3 regions of the Rhodobium gokarnense genome follow, and region 2 is predicted to be linked to each of the others. Evidence: riboswitches for the same ligand, from Rfam matches in the RefSeq annotation. Region 2 holds a riboswitch; each other region holds the start of a gene.
What was found. A riboswitch is a leader RNA that binds a small molecule or an ion and turns the genes downstream of it on or off. The one in region 2 is predicted to bind cobalamin.
Positions count from the first base shown of each region.

Region 1: linked by a shared signal. The riboswitch ahead of M2319_RS22840 (DUF4198 domain-containing protein) and the one ahead of M2319_RS01715 (DUF1636 domain-containing protein) in region 2 are both predicted to bind cobalamin.
Region 3: linked by a shared signal. The riboswitch ahead of M2319_RS08210 (hypothetical protein) and the one ahead of M2319_RS01715 (DUF1636 domain-containing protein) in region 2 are both predicted to bind cobalamin.

Region 1 is NZ_JAOQNS010000021.1:13,726-18,123, forward strand. It holds gene M2319_RS22830 (transthyretin-like family protein) at 1-109, opposite strand, end outside; gene cbiM (cobalt transporter CbiM) at 106-735, opposite strand; gene M2319_RS22840 (DUF4198 domain-containing protein) at 777-1,571, opposite strand; cobalamin riboswitch at 1,724-1,941, opposite strand; gene M2319_RS22845 (class I SAM-dependent methyltransferase) at 2,161-2,883, shown strand; gene M2319_RS22850 (acyl-CoA dehydrogenase) at 3,282-4,124, opposite strand; gene M2319_RS22855 (CaiB/BaiF CoA transferase family protein) at 4,121-4,398, opposite strand, start outside.
Region 2 is NZ_JAOQNS010000001.1:363,757-368,154, forward strand. It holds gene M2319_RS01710 (cobyric acid synthase) at 1-1,346, opposite strand, end outside; cobalamin riboswitch at 1,428-1,632, shown strand; gene M2319_RS01715 (DUF1636 domain-containing protein) at 1,780-2,184, shown strand; gene cobW (cobalamin biosynthesis protein CobW) at 2,181-3,221, shown strand; gene cobN (cobaltochelatase subunit CobN) at 3,225-4,398, shown strand, end outside.
Region 3 is NZ_JAOQNS010000004.1:116,097-120,494, forward strand. It holds gene pbpC (penicillin-binding protein 1C) at 70-2,154, shown strand; cobalamin riboswitch at 2,206-2,425, shown strand; gene M2319_RS08210 (hypothetical protein) at 2,534-2,935, shown strand; gene M2319_RS08215 (ArnT family glycosyltransferase) at 3,059-4,398, shown strand, end outside.

The sequences.
Region 1 (4,398 bases), on a different contig from region 2:
CCTCGCCGACCGCATAGACGGACAGGACGACCTTGTGGGCGAGGGCCGGCGGCGCGGCGAGCACGGCCAGGAGCATGACGGCGGCAAAGAGCGGCGCGAAGGGCTTCATGACGTTGCCTCCTTCTCGGTTTCGGAAAGGGCATCAAAGAGTTCCGGCTTGACCCGGTGGGCGAGCAGGACGGCGGCGCCGGTGAGGAGAGCTTCGACGGCCATCACCGGGACATGGGCGAAGAACACCAGCTTTGCCGCGGGAATGTATTCGTCGCCAGAAAGGGAAAGGGCGAGGGCGACGAGGAGCGTCGTCAACGCGATCGCCAGTCCGCCGCCGAGCGCGCCCCAGCCGGCGGCAACGGCGGAGGAGCGGGCGGCGATGCCGCGCCGGCAGAGATAGTAGACAATGACGGCGGGCAGGGCGATGTTGAGCGTGTTGATGCCGAGCACCGTCAGCCCGCCGAAGCCGAAGAAAACCGCCTGCAGCAATAGCCCTATGAAAAGGGCGGGAAAGGCGGCCCAGCCGAGCACCAGCCCGGCAAGGCCGTTCATGATCAGGTGGACGCTGGACGGCCCGATCGGCACGTGGATGAGGGAGGCGACGAAGAAGGTGGCCGACAGCACGCCGGCGGCCGGGATCTTCTCCATCGTCAGCGACCTCAGCCCCAGCGCGATGCCGCCTGCGGCAACGACCGCGCCGCCTGCGACGACCGGGAGCGTCAGGGCGCCGTCGACGATATGCATGGACCTTTCCTCCTCTTGTTGCCGTTCGGGCCGCCGGGCCACTACTGGATGTCGTAGGCGCGGACCCAGATCACGGCGTCCTGGGAGAGCTCCTTGCCCTCGTGCTCCTTGGCCGGACCGGACCCGAGCGCGGCAAAGCCCCAGAAGCCGGCCTTTGGAATGCCGAAGGTGAATTCGCCGTCGGCATCGGTGACGGCGACAAGGGCACCGCCCGGCATCGGCGAGGCGGTCGGATCCTTCGGCGTGTTGGCGTCCATGTCCGGTTCGGCGGCCATGAACTCCACCTCGATCTCGGCGCCGGCAACGGGCTTGCCGTCCGCCAGCAGCTTACCGGAAAAGGTCGAGCCGGCGATCACGTTGGTCGGCTTGTTGAGCGGCACGATTTCGGTGGCGAGCCCGATCGGCTCGTGCCAGCCGGTCGGCATGCCGCCCTTGTTGACGTAGCTCTTGGTGATCTGCTGGATGAAGATGTCCTCGCTGCCCTCGTAATAGGGCGCGGGCTCCACCACGAAGACGTAGTCGCCGTTGCGGCGGACCGGCACGGTGGCCTCGAAGGCCGCGGCCGCGTTGCCCGAGCCGGTGAAGGTGATCGGGTTGAGGGCGTCCATCAGGTCGGTCTTCTTGCCCTTGTGGACGACGTAGAAGGCCTCAGGCTTTGCCATATCCATGACATGGCCGTTCTCGAATGGGTGCCAGAAGATCAGCTTGAAGGGCAGGTCTCCGGCCTCCTCGACGTTCACTTCGGGCGTGTAGACGAGCTGGAAATGGGCCGCGGCGGGCGCGGCAGCAAAGGTGGCGGCGGCAAGGCCGGCCACGGCGGTCAGAAGTTTTTTCATGTCGAGTCTCCCGTATGGTCTTGGCGACCGGCTCAATTGCCGGTTTCACAGGAGACGCGCGGGAGAAGAGGCGACGGCGGGAGAGGGGACCTCACCCGGCCGACTGCACTCGACGCTCACCCCGGCGTCCGGTCAGTCAAATCGCCGGGGAACCCCGGCGGCGGGCGATGGCAGGTCTCCTGGCTCGCGGGTCGTCGCGCTACCCCGCCTTCCCGGCCTTTTGGGGCCAGTGGCGGTTTGGGGCAGCGCTCGCCGCATACAGTTGCGGGGGCAGCCACGGACTTGACTCGGCCGAAAGGCAAAAGCCGTACCGTGTTCCCTTTTCATCCCCGAAAAGCGATTCCGGGGAACCATCGCGGCCACTATCGAAGGCGCGTTCCGGCTTGTCAATCGGACATCGCACCCGGTATGCGAAAGGCCGACGGCAAGGTGCGCCGCAGGGAGGCGGCGACGGGGGCGGCGCTGTGGGGCGCGACAATCTGTTGCCTTGCCGTCGCCGCTTCGTGCCCCACGTCCGGGATTTGGTGGTTGTAATATGTCATAAATGCCCGCGCCGCCCATTCCAGCACGCCAACAAGGGGACCCAGTCATGTCCATCGAAATGCCCTCACTCACCGGCCTTCCGACCGTTGCCGAACCGACCTCCGCCATGGAGGTGATCGAACTCGGCTTCGGCGAGATCGACGGCCAGTCGATCCTCGACATCGGCTGCGGCAAGGGCGCGCTCGCCGCCGCGCTGATCGAGCGCGGCGCGACGATCACCGGGCTCGACCCGAACGAGATCGCCCTTGAGGAGGCGAAAAAGGCGGCTCCCGAGGCCGACTTCCATCTCCTTTCCGGTGCCGAACTGCCCTATGAGGACGGCGCGTTCGACGGCGCGATCTTCCTCAACAGCCTGCACCACATTCCGCAAGCGGAGATGGCGACGGCGCTTGTCGAGGCCGCGCGCGTCTGCGGGCCCGGCACGACCGTGGTCGTCGTCGAGCCGGTGGCCAGCGGCTCCTATTTCTCCGCCGTCCGGCTGATCGACGACGAGACGGAGGTGCGGGCAAAGGCGCAGCAGGCGATCGTTGCTGCCGTAGACGCGGGCACCTTCGCCCTCGACCTCGACACGACCTATGAGCGGATCTCGACCTTCGCCGACAAGGAAGCCTTCCTGGAGCGCGTCGTCTCGATCGATCCGGCGCGGCGGGCAAAGGGCGAAGCCAAACGCGCCGAGGTGTTCGCGGCGCTGGACGCCAACGGGGATGAAGGTCCGGACGGCATCACGCTGATCCAGCCGATGCGGGCGCAGATCCTGACGGTGCTTTGATGGCGGTGGTCGCGGGTTTGGGGGGCGATTTTCTCTCTCCGTTACGACCCCATACGGCGTTTTAATTGGGCTGACTGCCTCTCTCTGCCCCCGCGTCACTGCCGGGCCAGACCCGCTGCTGTGCTGTTCATGGTTTGGGCGCGACGGTACCCACTCACGTTCTTGGGCACATCAGCACCCACCCACTCGGCGTCACCACCGTGCTTGACACGGTGGTCCATGATGACGTGCGGCATACTTCAGCCTAACGGGTTGAAAACAAAGGCCTCATGGATTGCCGGGTCAAGCCCGGCAATGACGCGGAGTGAGTGGGGGTGGGAGTGCGCAAGCTTCCGCTTTCCAAGCGGCGAATTGGCCTTATGATGCGTACTGCGTATTATCCGTAATTCGGTTTTACGTCACACGAACCGCGCCGTTGCGACCATGGCGATGCGGCCGTCCTTGGCGCGGGCTTCCAGTTCGACCGTGTCGTTCGTCTCACCTTCGATGCCGACGAGGTCGAACGGATCGGTGTCGAAGAGCGGCGACATGGCACGAAACTCGTAATATGCGCAAATCGCGCCTCGGCGGCGCTCGGCCGCTTCCAGCAGCAGCATGGCGATCATCGGGCCGTGGACGACGAGACCGGGATAGCCCTCCGTCTCCGTCGCGTGGTTGCGGTCATAGTGGATGCGGTGGCCGTTGAAGGTGACGGCGGAGAACCGGAACAGCATCACCGGGTCGGGCGTCACGGTCTCGGTCCAGGCAGTCGGCCGGGTTCCCATCTTCGACGCCGGGGCGGCACCGGAGGAGACCATCTCGCGATAGACGATGTCCTGCTCGTCGCGCACGCAGAGTTTGCCGTCCTGGTGCACCTCGTGACTGAGCGTGACGAAAACGAGGGGACCGCTGCGGCCGTTCTTCTCCACCACGCTGTCGATGCGGCTGGTCATGGCCGCCGGCGCGCCGAAGCGGAGCTGCGCCGCTTGCGTGATCCGGCCGCCGGCATACATGCGCCGCGGCAGCGGCACCGGCGGAATGAAGCCACCGGTCGCCGGATGGCCGTCAGGACCGAGGTCGCCCTGGGCCGCCACCGGCATGAAATAGAGCCAGTGCCAGAGCGGCGGCACGGCATCGCCGGCTTGAAGGGGATGGCCGGCGCCATGGGCGTCTAAGGTCGCGGCGAGCCGCTCGGCGGGCGCCGTCGCAAGATACTCCTCGACGGTCGTCTCGCGGCCGATCCAGTCCGAATAGTCGGTCATTCTTTTTCGCTTTCTTTCTCGGCGAATTCGGCCCGCAGCGCCGCGTCGTGGGCGCCGAGATCCGGTACCGGGCCGAAGTCGGGCGTCACGCCGTCGATCTCCGCCGCCGGGGCCAGCAATTCCGCCGTGCCGCCGTCGACTTTCACCGAGACGAGGCGGTTCTGGGGATGGGCGAGAAGGTCGTCCATGGTCGAGATGTTGCCGTTGGCGATCCGCTCTGCATCGAGCCGTGCCGCGACCTCGGCACGGGGAACGGACCCGAGCACCGCCTGGA
Region 2 (4,398 bases):
GACGGAGTGCCGCCGAGGGCTTCGATGAAGGCGGCGCGCTGGGCGTCATTCCCGAAGAGGCCGTGCAGATAGGTGCCGGAGACGAGGCCGTCGGCGGAGGTCGCGCCGTCGCTGCGGCCATCGGCAAAGCTCAGCACCGGCCGTCGCGTGTCCGGCCCAAAGGTGTCTCCGATGTGCATCTCGTAGCCGGCAAAGGGCGCGCCATTGGCGGCGCTCGTGCCCGAGGTCTCGGTCAGACGCTTGTCGCCGGTTAGCACCGTTTCGACGCTAAGGAGCCCGAGGCCGGGAACGGTTGCCGGCGGACCCTCGATGCCGTCGGGATCGGAGATCGTTTTTCCCAGCATCTGGTAGCCGCCGCAGATGCCGAGCACTTTCCCGTCGCGGCGATGGTGGCCGGCAAGGTCGATGTCCCAGCCATTGGCGCGGAAGTCCGCGAGGTCGGCGATGGTCGCCTTGGAGCCCGGCAGGATGACGAGGTCCAGGGGGGCCGGCAGGGGCTCGCCCGGTTCGACGAAGACGAGGTCGACGTCCGGCTCGGCGGCGAGCGGGTCGAAATCGTCGAAATTGGCGATCCGTGGCAGCAGCGGCACGGCGATTCGTATCCGTGCCCCGTCCTTGCGTACGGGCGTCCGTTCGGCGAGCTCGAAGGCGTCCTCGGCCGGCAGCAGCCGGGCGGCATCGAAATAGGGCAGGAGCCCGATCGCCGCCCAGCCGGTCCGCTCTGTTATCGTCGTCATGCCCTCGGCGAAGAGGCCCGAGTCGCCGCGCATCTTGTTGACGATGAAGCCCTCGATCATCGCCGCATCATCCGCATCGAGCACCGTCTTGGTGCCGACGAGGCTGGCGATGACGCCGCCGCGGTCGATGTCGCCGACGAGGACGACGGGCACGTCGGCGGCGCGGGCAAAGCCCATATTGGCGATGTCGTTGGCCCTCAGATTCGTCTCTGCGGCGCTGCCGGCGCCTTCCACGACGACGATGTCGGCCTCGGCCCTGAGCCGTTCGAAGCTTTCCAGCACGGCCGGCATCAGGCCCTTTTTGATCTCCTGGAACTCGCGCGCCTTGGCGCTTCCCGTCACCTTGCCCTGGACGACGACCTGGGCGCCGACCTCGCTCTGGGGCTTCAAGAGCACCGGGTTCATGTGGACAGTGGGGGGAACGCCGCAGGCCGTTGCCTGAAGCGCCTGGGCGCGGCCGATCTCGCCGCCATCGGCGGTCACCATGGCGTTGTTCGACATGTTCTGCGGCTTGAAGGGGCGCACGGTCAGGCCGCGCCGGGTGAGCGCGCGCGCGATGCCCGCCGTCAGCAGGGACTTGCCGACATTGGAGCCCGTTCCCTGGAACATGACGGCCCGTCCGCCGGCGCTTTTGCGCCCGCTTGCCGTCCCGTTCCCGTCGATGATGCGATTGACACCCATTTCGGCCCGTAATAATCAGAATCCGACGGTTCTTCCATCGGGAAGATAATAGGGAATGCGGTGAGGGCTTTGCCCGATGCCGCAGCTGCCCCCGCAACTGTAGGCGGAATGCCGCTTGTCGGTGCGCCACTGGGTCACTTGAACGAACCCGGGAAGGCGACAAGCGGCGGAACGATCCGCGAGCCAGGAGACCTGCCGTCGACAGAAAGATTGCGCGGTCGAACGGGGTGCGTCGGCCAGGGCAAACGCCGCGAGGGATTCTTCGTCCAGCGGCGCGTTTCGCTCACCATCAGGCGATTCGGAAATGCAAGGCACCCGGTAACAGCGCGCGTTTCTTAGCGCGCCGGACAAGGACTGCGCGGTGCCGGACGACGATCAGCCTCTTCTCCACGTCTGCGTGACCTGCAAGAACGCCAAGCTTCCCGCGCCCGGCGAGGACGACCCGGCGCATGGCCGCGTCCTCTTTGAGCGGATCGCAGCAAAGCTTGAGGCCGATGGGGAGGCGCCGATCGCGGTGGAGCCCATCGTCTGCATGGCCAATTGCGAGCAGGGCTGCTCTGTCGCCATCTCCGCACCCGGCAAATGGTCCTATCTCCTCGGCCACCTGACGCCCGACCACGCCGACGATCTCATCACCTATGGCGCCGCCTTTCGCGCATCGAAGAAGGGCACCGTCTTCCGGTCCAAGCGACCGGCCTCCCTCTACGACGCCATCGTTGCCCGCTTTCCCGGCATGCTTGCCAAGGACGAGGAACCCCAGACATGAAGACCATCGCCGAGCGCATTCCCGTCACCGTGATCACCGGCTTCCTCGGCGCCGGCAAGACGACGCTGCTGCGCCATGTCCTTGAGAATGCCGGCGGACGGCGCTTTGCCGTCCTCGTCAACGAGTTCGGCTCGGTCGGCGTCGACGGCGGGCTCCTGCAGGGCTGCGGTCTCGCCTCGTGCCGGGACGAGGACATCGTGGAACTGGCCAATGGCTGCATCTGCTGCACGGTCGCCGACGACTTCCTGCCGACCATGCAGGCGCTGCTGGACCGGGACGAAAAGCCGGATCACGTGCTGATCGAGACCTCGGGCGTCGCCCTGCCGAAGCCGCTGATCAAGGCATTCGACTGGCCGGATATCCGCGCCCGCATGACAGTGGACGGAGTGATCGCCGTCGTCGATGCCCCTGCCGTTGCCGACGGGCGCTTCGCCGACGATCCGGACGCGGTGGAGGCGCAGCGGCAGGCCGACGAGATGCTCGACCACGACAATCCGCTGAACGAGGTCTATGAGGACCAGCTCATGGCCGCCGACATTATCCTCCTCAACAAGGCGGACCTGTTGGAGCCGTCCGAGATCGAGCGGCTGACGGCGCAGATCGCGGGGGAAGTTCCACGAGCCGTCAAGATCGTGCCGACGGTGAGCGGCCAGCTCGACGTCGACGCCGTGCTCGGCCTTGCGGCTGCCGCGGAAGACGACCTCGACGCGCGGCCGTCGCACCACGATGCCGTCGACGGCGAGCACGAGCACGACGACTTCGAGAGTTTCATTGTCGAGCTGCCGGAGCTGTCCGCGCCTGAGCCGCTCTTGGAACGGCTGAAGACCGTTACCGGCGACCATCCGATCCTGCGGGTAAAGGGCCATGCCGCCGTTGCCGGAAAGCCGATGCGGCTAACGGTGCAGGGCGTCGGAGAGCGCCTGCAGCACCATTACGACCGGCCCTGGCCGGCGAACGATCCGCGGCGGGGCCAGCTCGTCGTCATCGGCCTTTCCGGCCTCGACCGGGCGGCGATTGAGACGGCGATCCGCGGTTAGCCCATGCACCTTCTCGTCCGCGAAAGCCATTCTCTGGAGGAAGCCGAGGTCGCCGTCGATCTCGGCCAGAGTGCTGCGGAGATCGTCGTCCTGTCGTTCTCCGACAGCGATCTCAATGCGCTCGCCGCGGCCTTCCAACCGCTGGAAGGCGAATTGCCGAGCGTGCGGATCGCCAACCTGTCCCGGCTCAAGCACCCGATGTCGGTCGACCTCTATGTGGAGGAGGTGATCGCCCGGGCGAAATGCGTCATCCTCCGGCTCCTCGGCGGCATCGACTACTGGCGCTACGGCGTCGACGAGGTGGTCGCCGCCTGCCGCAAGTCGGGGGCGGCGCTGGTGCTATTGCCGGGCGATGGGCGCAAGGACGAGCGGCTGGCGGTGCTCTCCACGGTCGACGAGGACATGCACGCCCGCCTCGACGATCTCTTTGCCGCCGGCGGGCCGGCGAACATGGGGCTCGCCCTGAAGCTTGCCGCGCACCTGACTGGTGCCGCGCCCGATCCGGGCGGGGCGGCCGAGACCGTGCCGCTCTTCGGCGTCCACGACCTTGCGACGCCCGAACAGGACGGCCGGCCGCTCGCGATCCTGATCTTCTACCGCTCCTATCTCCTTGCCGGCGATTTCGCGCCGATCGAAGCGCTGGCAGAGGCTCTCGACGGGGAGGGGCTCAACGCCCGCGCTGTCTTCGTCCACAGTCTGAAGGACGCGGGCGCTGCCGCCTTCGTCGCCGACACGCTCCGCATCTGGCAGCCGGCGGTCGTGATCAACGCCACCGGCTTTTCCGCCCGGCTCGGCGACGGGCCGTCGCCGCTCGATGCGGCCGGGGTCCCGGTCTTGCAGGCCGTGTTTGCGGGCTCGTCTCGCGAGGCGTGGGAGGGTGCCGCGCGCGGGCTCTCCCAGGCCGATCTCGCCATGCAGGTGGTGCTGCCGGAACTGGACGGTCGGGTGCTTGCCACCGCGGTCTCCTTCAAAGCCGAGGAGGTGGTGATCCCGGCGCTGCAATATTGCCGTGCCATGCACCAGCCCTTCGATGAAGGCATCGCGCTGACCGCGCGGCGGGCGGCGAACTGGGCGCGTCTTGCCGGCAAGGCGCGAGCCGAGCGGCGGCTTGCGCTCATTCTCTCCGACTATCCGGCCGGCGGCGGCCATGTGGCCCATGCGGTCGGCCTGGACACGG
Region 3 (4,398 bases), on a different contig from region 2:
GGTGGCGTTGAAAACCGGGACGGCAGGGCATGCCTGCCGGGCCCCGACCGGGGTGCAGCGGGGTTGGCGATGCGTGTGAGCGCACGGCGTCTCTCCGTTGCCGCCGGTGTCCTTGCGGTCGTCGTCGGGGCGCTTGCCGTTGCCGGTTACCTTGCCTTTGACCGCTGGGTCGAGACGGCGGTCCTGCCGCGCATGACGATCGCCACCTCGCCGCTCGTCGTCGACCGCAACGACCGGCTGTTGCGGCCCTTCACCGTCGCCGACGGGCGCTGGCGGATGGCGATCACGCCGGACGAGGTCGACCGGCGCTATCTGCAGATGCTGATCGCGTTCGAGGACAAGCGCTTCTTTGATCATCCCGGCGTCGATCCCCGCGCGGTCCTTCGCGCCGCCTGGCAGTTCGTTTCCGCCGGCGGCGAGATCGTCTCCGGCGCCTCGACGCTGACCATGCAGGTGGCGCGTCTCCTCAGCGAGCGTGACACGCGCTCCGTCCCCGGCAAGCTGCAGCAGATGCGCCTGGCGCTCGCCCTTGAGCGCAACCTCTCTAAGGAGCGGATCCTGGAGCTTTATCTGCTCCATGCGCCGTTCGGCGGCAATCTGGAGGGCGTGCGGGCGGCAACGCTCGCCTATTTCGGCAAGGAGCCGGAGCGGCTGACGGTCGGCGAGGCGGCGCTCCTCGTCGCCCTGCCGCAATCGCCGGAGCGCCGGCGGCCGGACCGCGGCAACGAAGAGGCCCACGCTGCGCGCGACCGGGTGCTTGACCGCATGGTGCGCGAGGGCGTCATCGACCGCGACGAGGCCGAGGCGGGCAAGCGCGAGCCCGTGCCCGACGGGCGAAAGCCGTTCCCGATGCTCGCCGGCCATCTCGCCCAGCACATCGTCGCCGCCCATCCGGAGCGCGACGTCCACCACACGACGCTCGACCGATCCTTGCAGGCACGGCTGGAACAGCTCGCCCATGACCGCGCCCGGCGCCTCGGCACGGGCGTTTCCGTCGCCATCCTCGTTGCCGATCATCGCAATGGCGAGATCCTCGCCTCCGTCGGCTCGTCCGGGCTGCTCGACGAGGCGCGTGAGGGCCATGTGGACATGACCCGGGCCGTGCGCTCCCCGGGTTCGACCCTGAAGCCGCTGATCTACGGGCTCGCTTTTGAGGGCGGCATCGGCCATCCGGAGAGCCTCATCGACGACCGGCCGACGGATTTTGCCGGCTATGCGCCGACCAATTTCGACGGCGGCTATCGCGGCACGGTGACGATGCGCGAGGCGCTGCAACTGTCGCTCAACGTGCCGGCCGTGGCGCTGCTGGATGCCGTCGGGCCGGCCAAGCTCGTCGCCCGGCTCGGGCGGGCCGGCGCGCATCCGCAGCTTCCCGACCTTGCCGCGCCGAACCTTGCCGTCGGGCTCGGCGGCGTCGGCATCACCCTTTTCGACCTCACGGAGGTCTATGCCGCCATTGCCGAGACAGGCACGGCGGTGACTCTCTTTGCCAGCCGGGACGATCCGCCGGCAAAGCCGAGGCAGGAGCGGGTTCTTGAGGCCCGGGCGGCCTGGCAGGTCGCCGACGTCCTTTCCGGTACGCCGCCGCCGCCGAATGCGCCGGCCGGCGACATCGCCTTCAAGACCGGCACCTCCTACGGCTATCGCGACGCCTGGGCCGTCGGCTTCGACGGCGCCCATGTGGTGGGGGTGTGGACCGGCCGGCCGGACGCCGCGCCCGTCCTCGGCCTCACCGGTATTTCCTCGGCCGCGCCGATCCTCGTCGATGCGTTCGCCCGGCTCGGCGAGAAGGTGCCGCTGCCGCGCGCGCCCGCCGGAACGCTGGTGGCCTCGACCGCGCAACTGCCGCCGCCGCTGCGGCGCTGGCGGCATCCGGAGACCGGCATTTCGGAGCGGGCGCGGGGGCCGAGCATCGCCTTTCCGCATAACGGCACGACGGTCGACCTCGGGCTCGACGCGGGGCGCAGCGTGCCGCTGGCGCTGAAGGTCCGCGACGGCGCGCCGCCCTTCATCTGGTTCGCCAACGGCCGGCCGATCGAGAGGACGCCCTTTGCCCGCGAGGCGCGCTGGCTGCCCGACGGGCCGGGCTTCGTCACCATCGCCGTCGTCGACCGCAACGGCGAGGCCGACCGGGTCACCGTATACATCGAATAGGCATTTCGCCGCGCCCCGTATTTCTGCCGGTTGCCATTATCCGCCGTCGTCGCTAGCGTTTTCAGCGACGGTCGTCCCGCGCCGGAATCACGGCACGGGATCCAAGGGAACCCGGAAGACCCTCCTTAAATCGAGGGCCGAAGCCGGGGCTGCCCCCGCAACTGTGAGCGGCGAGCCCGTCCGATCATGCCACTGGCCTTTTCAAGGCCGGGAAGGCCGGACGAAGCGTCGACCCGCGAGCCAGGAGACCTGCCGTCATGACCGCAACCCCAACCCGGACGGGGTGTTCCGGAGGAGATACGATCATGGATGCTTCCCGCCTTCGCCGGGTCCTCGACCGTTTCGCCGTGCCCCAAGCGGGCCGACACGGATCGATGCCATGGACCCGAGCAACGCCAGGACCCAGCCCTTCCGCCGCCTCGACGGCGCCGACCTTGCCGCCGCGATGCGGCTGCGCCGGGTCATCACCCTCAACACGATCTGTCCGCATACCGGAACGGTGTGCCGGCCGGGCCTCAGCCTGATCGCCCAGCTCGATGCCGCGCGCGCCTTCGGCGGGGCGGGCAGCGGCGCTGGAACCGACTTCGCCTTTGACGGCTGCGCCATCGTGGAAGAGTGCGGGCGGTCCTGCCGGCTCGGCTTTTCCGTCTCGGCCGTCCGCTCCTACGTCTTCGGCGATATCGCCCGGAGCGCCGATCTCGGCGACCTCATCGCGGAAGCAGAGACGGTCGGCGAGCCGGCATCGGCGCGGGTCGTCTCGGAGACCGTTCCGGTCAACTGAGGCGGTTTCAAGTGCTCCTTGCGGCTGAGGCGAAAGGGCCGATTGCCGTCGCGCCTGCGTCCGATAGATTGGGCCCTTGAGATGAAGGAGCGCGACAGGCGCACCGCCGCAGGGGGTTGGTCGATGGCAACGAGCGATGGCAAGCCGGAGGAAAAGGCTCCGGGTGCGACGGGTCCGGACGCGGCCAAGGCAGCGGATGCGCCCGTGCCCGGGCCGGCGCCTGCGGGTGGCCCGCCGGCCGCTGAGGCGCCGACGGCCGAAGCTCCCGCCTTTCACAGGGGCGGACCTGCTGAGCCGGAACCGGTCGAGGCCGAGGACCCGAAGCCCGAACCGCCGAAGGCCGAGCCCCCAAAAGGCGAGGCGCCCAAGCGGCCGCGCCGGGATCTCCTCGATGCGCTGGCAAAGTTCCCGCCGCTGACGGCGCTGGTGCTCGTCGCCGTGTGCCTGGCCCTGTTCCTGCCGGGCTTTTTCAACATTCCCCCGGTCGACCGGGACGAGGCGCGGTTCGCCCAGGCGAGCCGGCAGATGGTCGAGACCCGCGATTTCGTCGACATCCGCTTCCAGGACGAGGCCCGGCACAAGAAGCCGGCCGGCATCTACTGGCTGCAGGCGGCGTCCGTCGAGGCGAGCGGCATGGGCGACAAGGCGCCAATCTGGATCTACCGGATGCCCTCGCTCGTCGGTGCCGTGCTTGCGGTGCTTTTGACCTGGCGCATCGGGGCGGTCCTCTTCGGGCCGACCGTGGGCTTCGTCGGGGCACTGTTCTTTGCCGCCGTCATCCTACCGGGCGTCGAGGCGCGGCTTGCCAAGACCGACGCCATGCTGCTGGCGGCGATCCTTGCCGCCCAGCTTGTGCTTGCCCGGCTCTGGGTCGGGCGCAAGGTCGGCTTTTTCTTCACCGCGTTCTTCTATGTCGCGCTTGCCGCAGGCGTGCTTCTCAAGGGGCCGATCATCGTGATGGTGACGGGCCTGACGATGATCGGCTGCATCGTCTGGAAGCGCTCGGTGCGCTGGCTGAAGCCGCTCGCCAGCGTCTTCGGCGTTCTCCTGTTCCTCATCCTCGCCGTGCCGTGGTTCGTCGCCATCGGCATCAGGACCGACTGGGCGTTCTATACCGCCTCTTTCGGCGGCGACATGCTGGCCAAGGTCGCCGGCGCCAAGGAGAGCCACGGCGCGCCGCCGGGCGCCTATCTGCTCGTTGCGCTGGCAACGCTCTGGCCGCTCTCGGCCTTCCTGCCGGCCGGGCTCAACCACATGCGCCGGCATCCGGGCAACTCGGCGGTCTGGTTCTGTCTCCTCTGGGTCATTCCGAGCTGGGTGATCTTCGAGCTGGTGCCGACCAAGCTGCCGCATTACGTGCTGCCGCTCTATCCGGCGCTGGCGCTCGTCATCGTGGCCGGCGTGCTTGAAACCTTCGACGGCCACCGGCCGACGCTCATCGGGCGCATCTGGTCGGTGCTGCT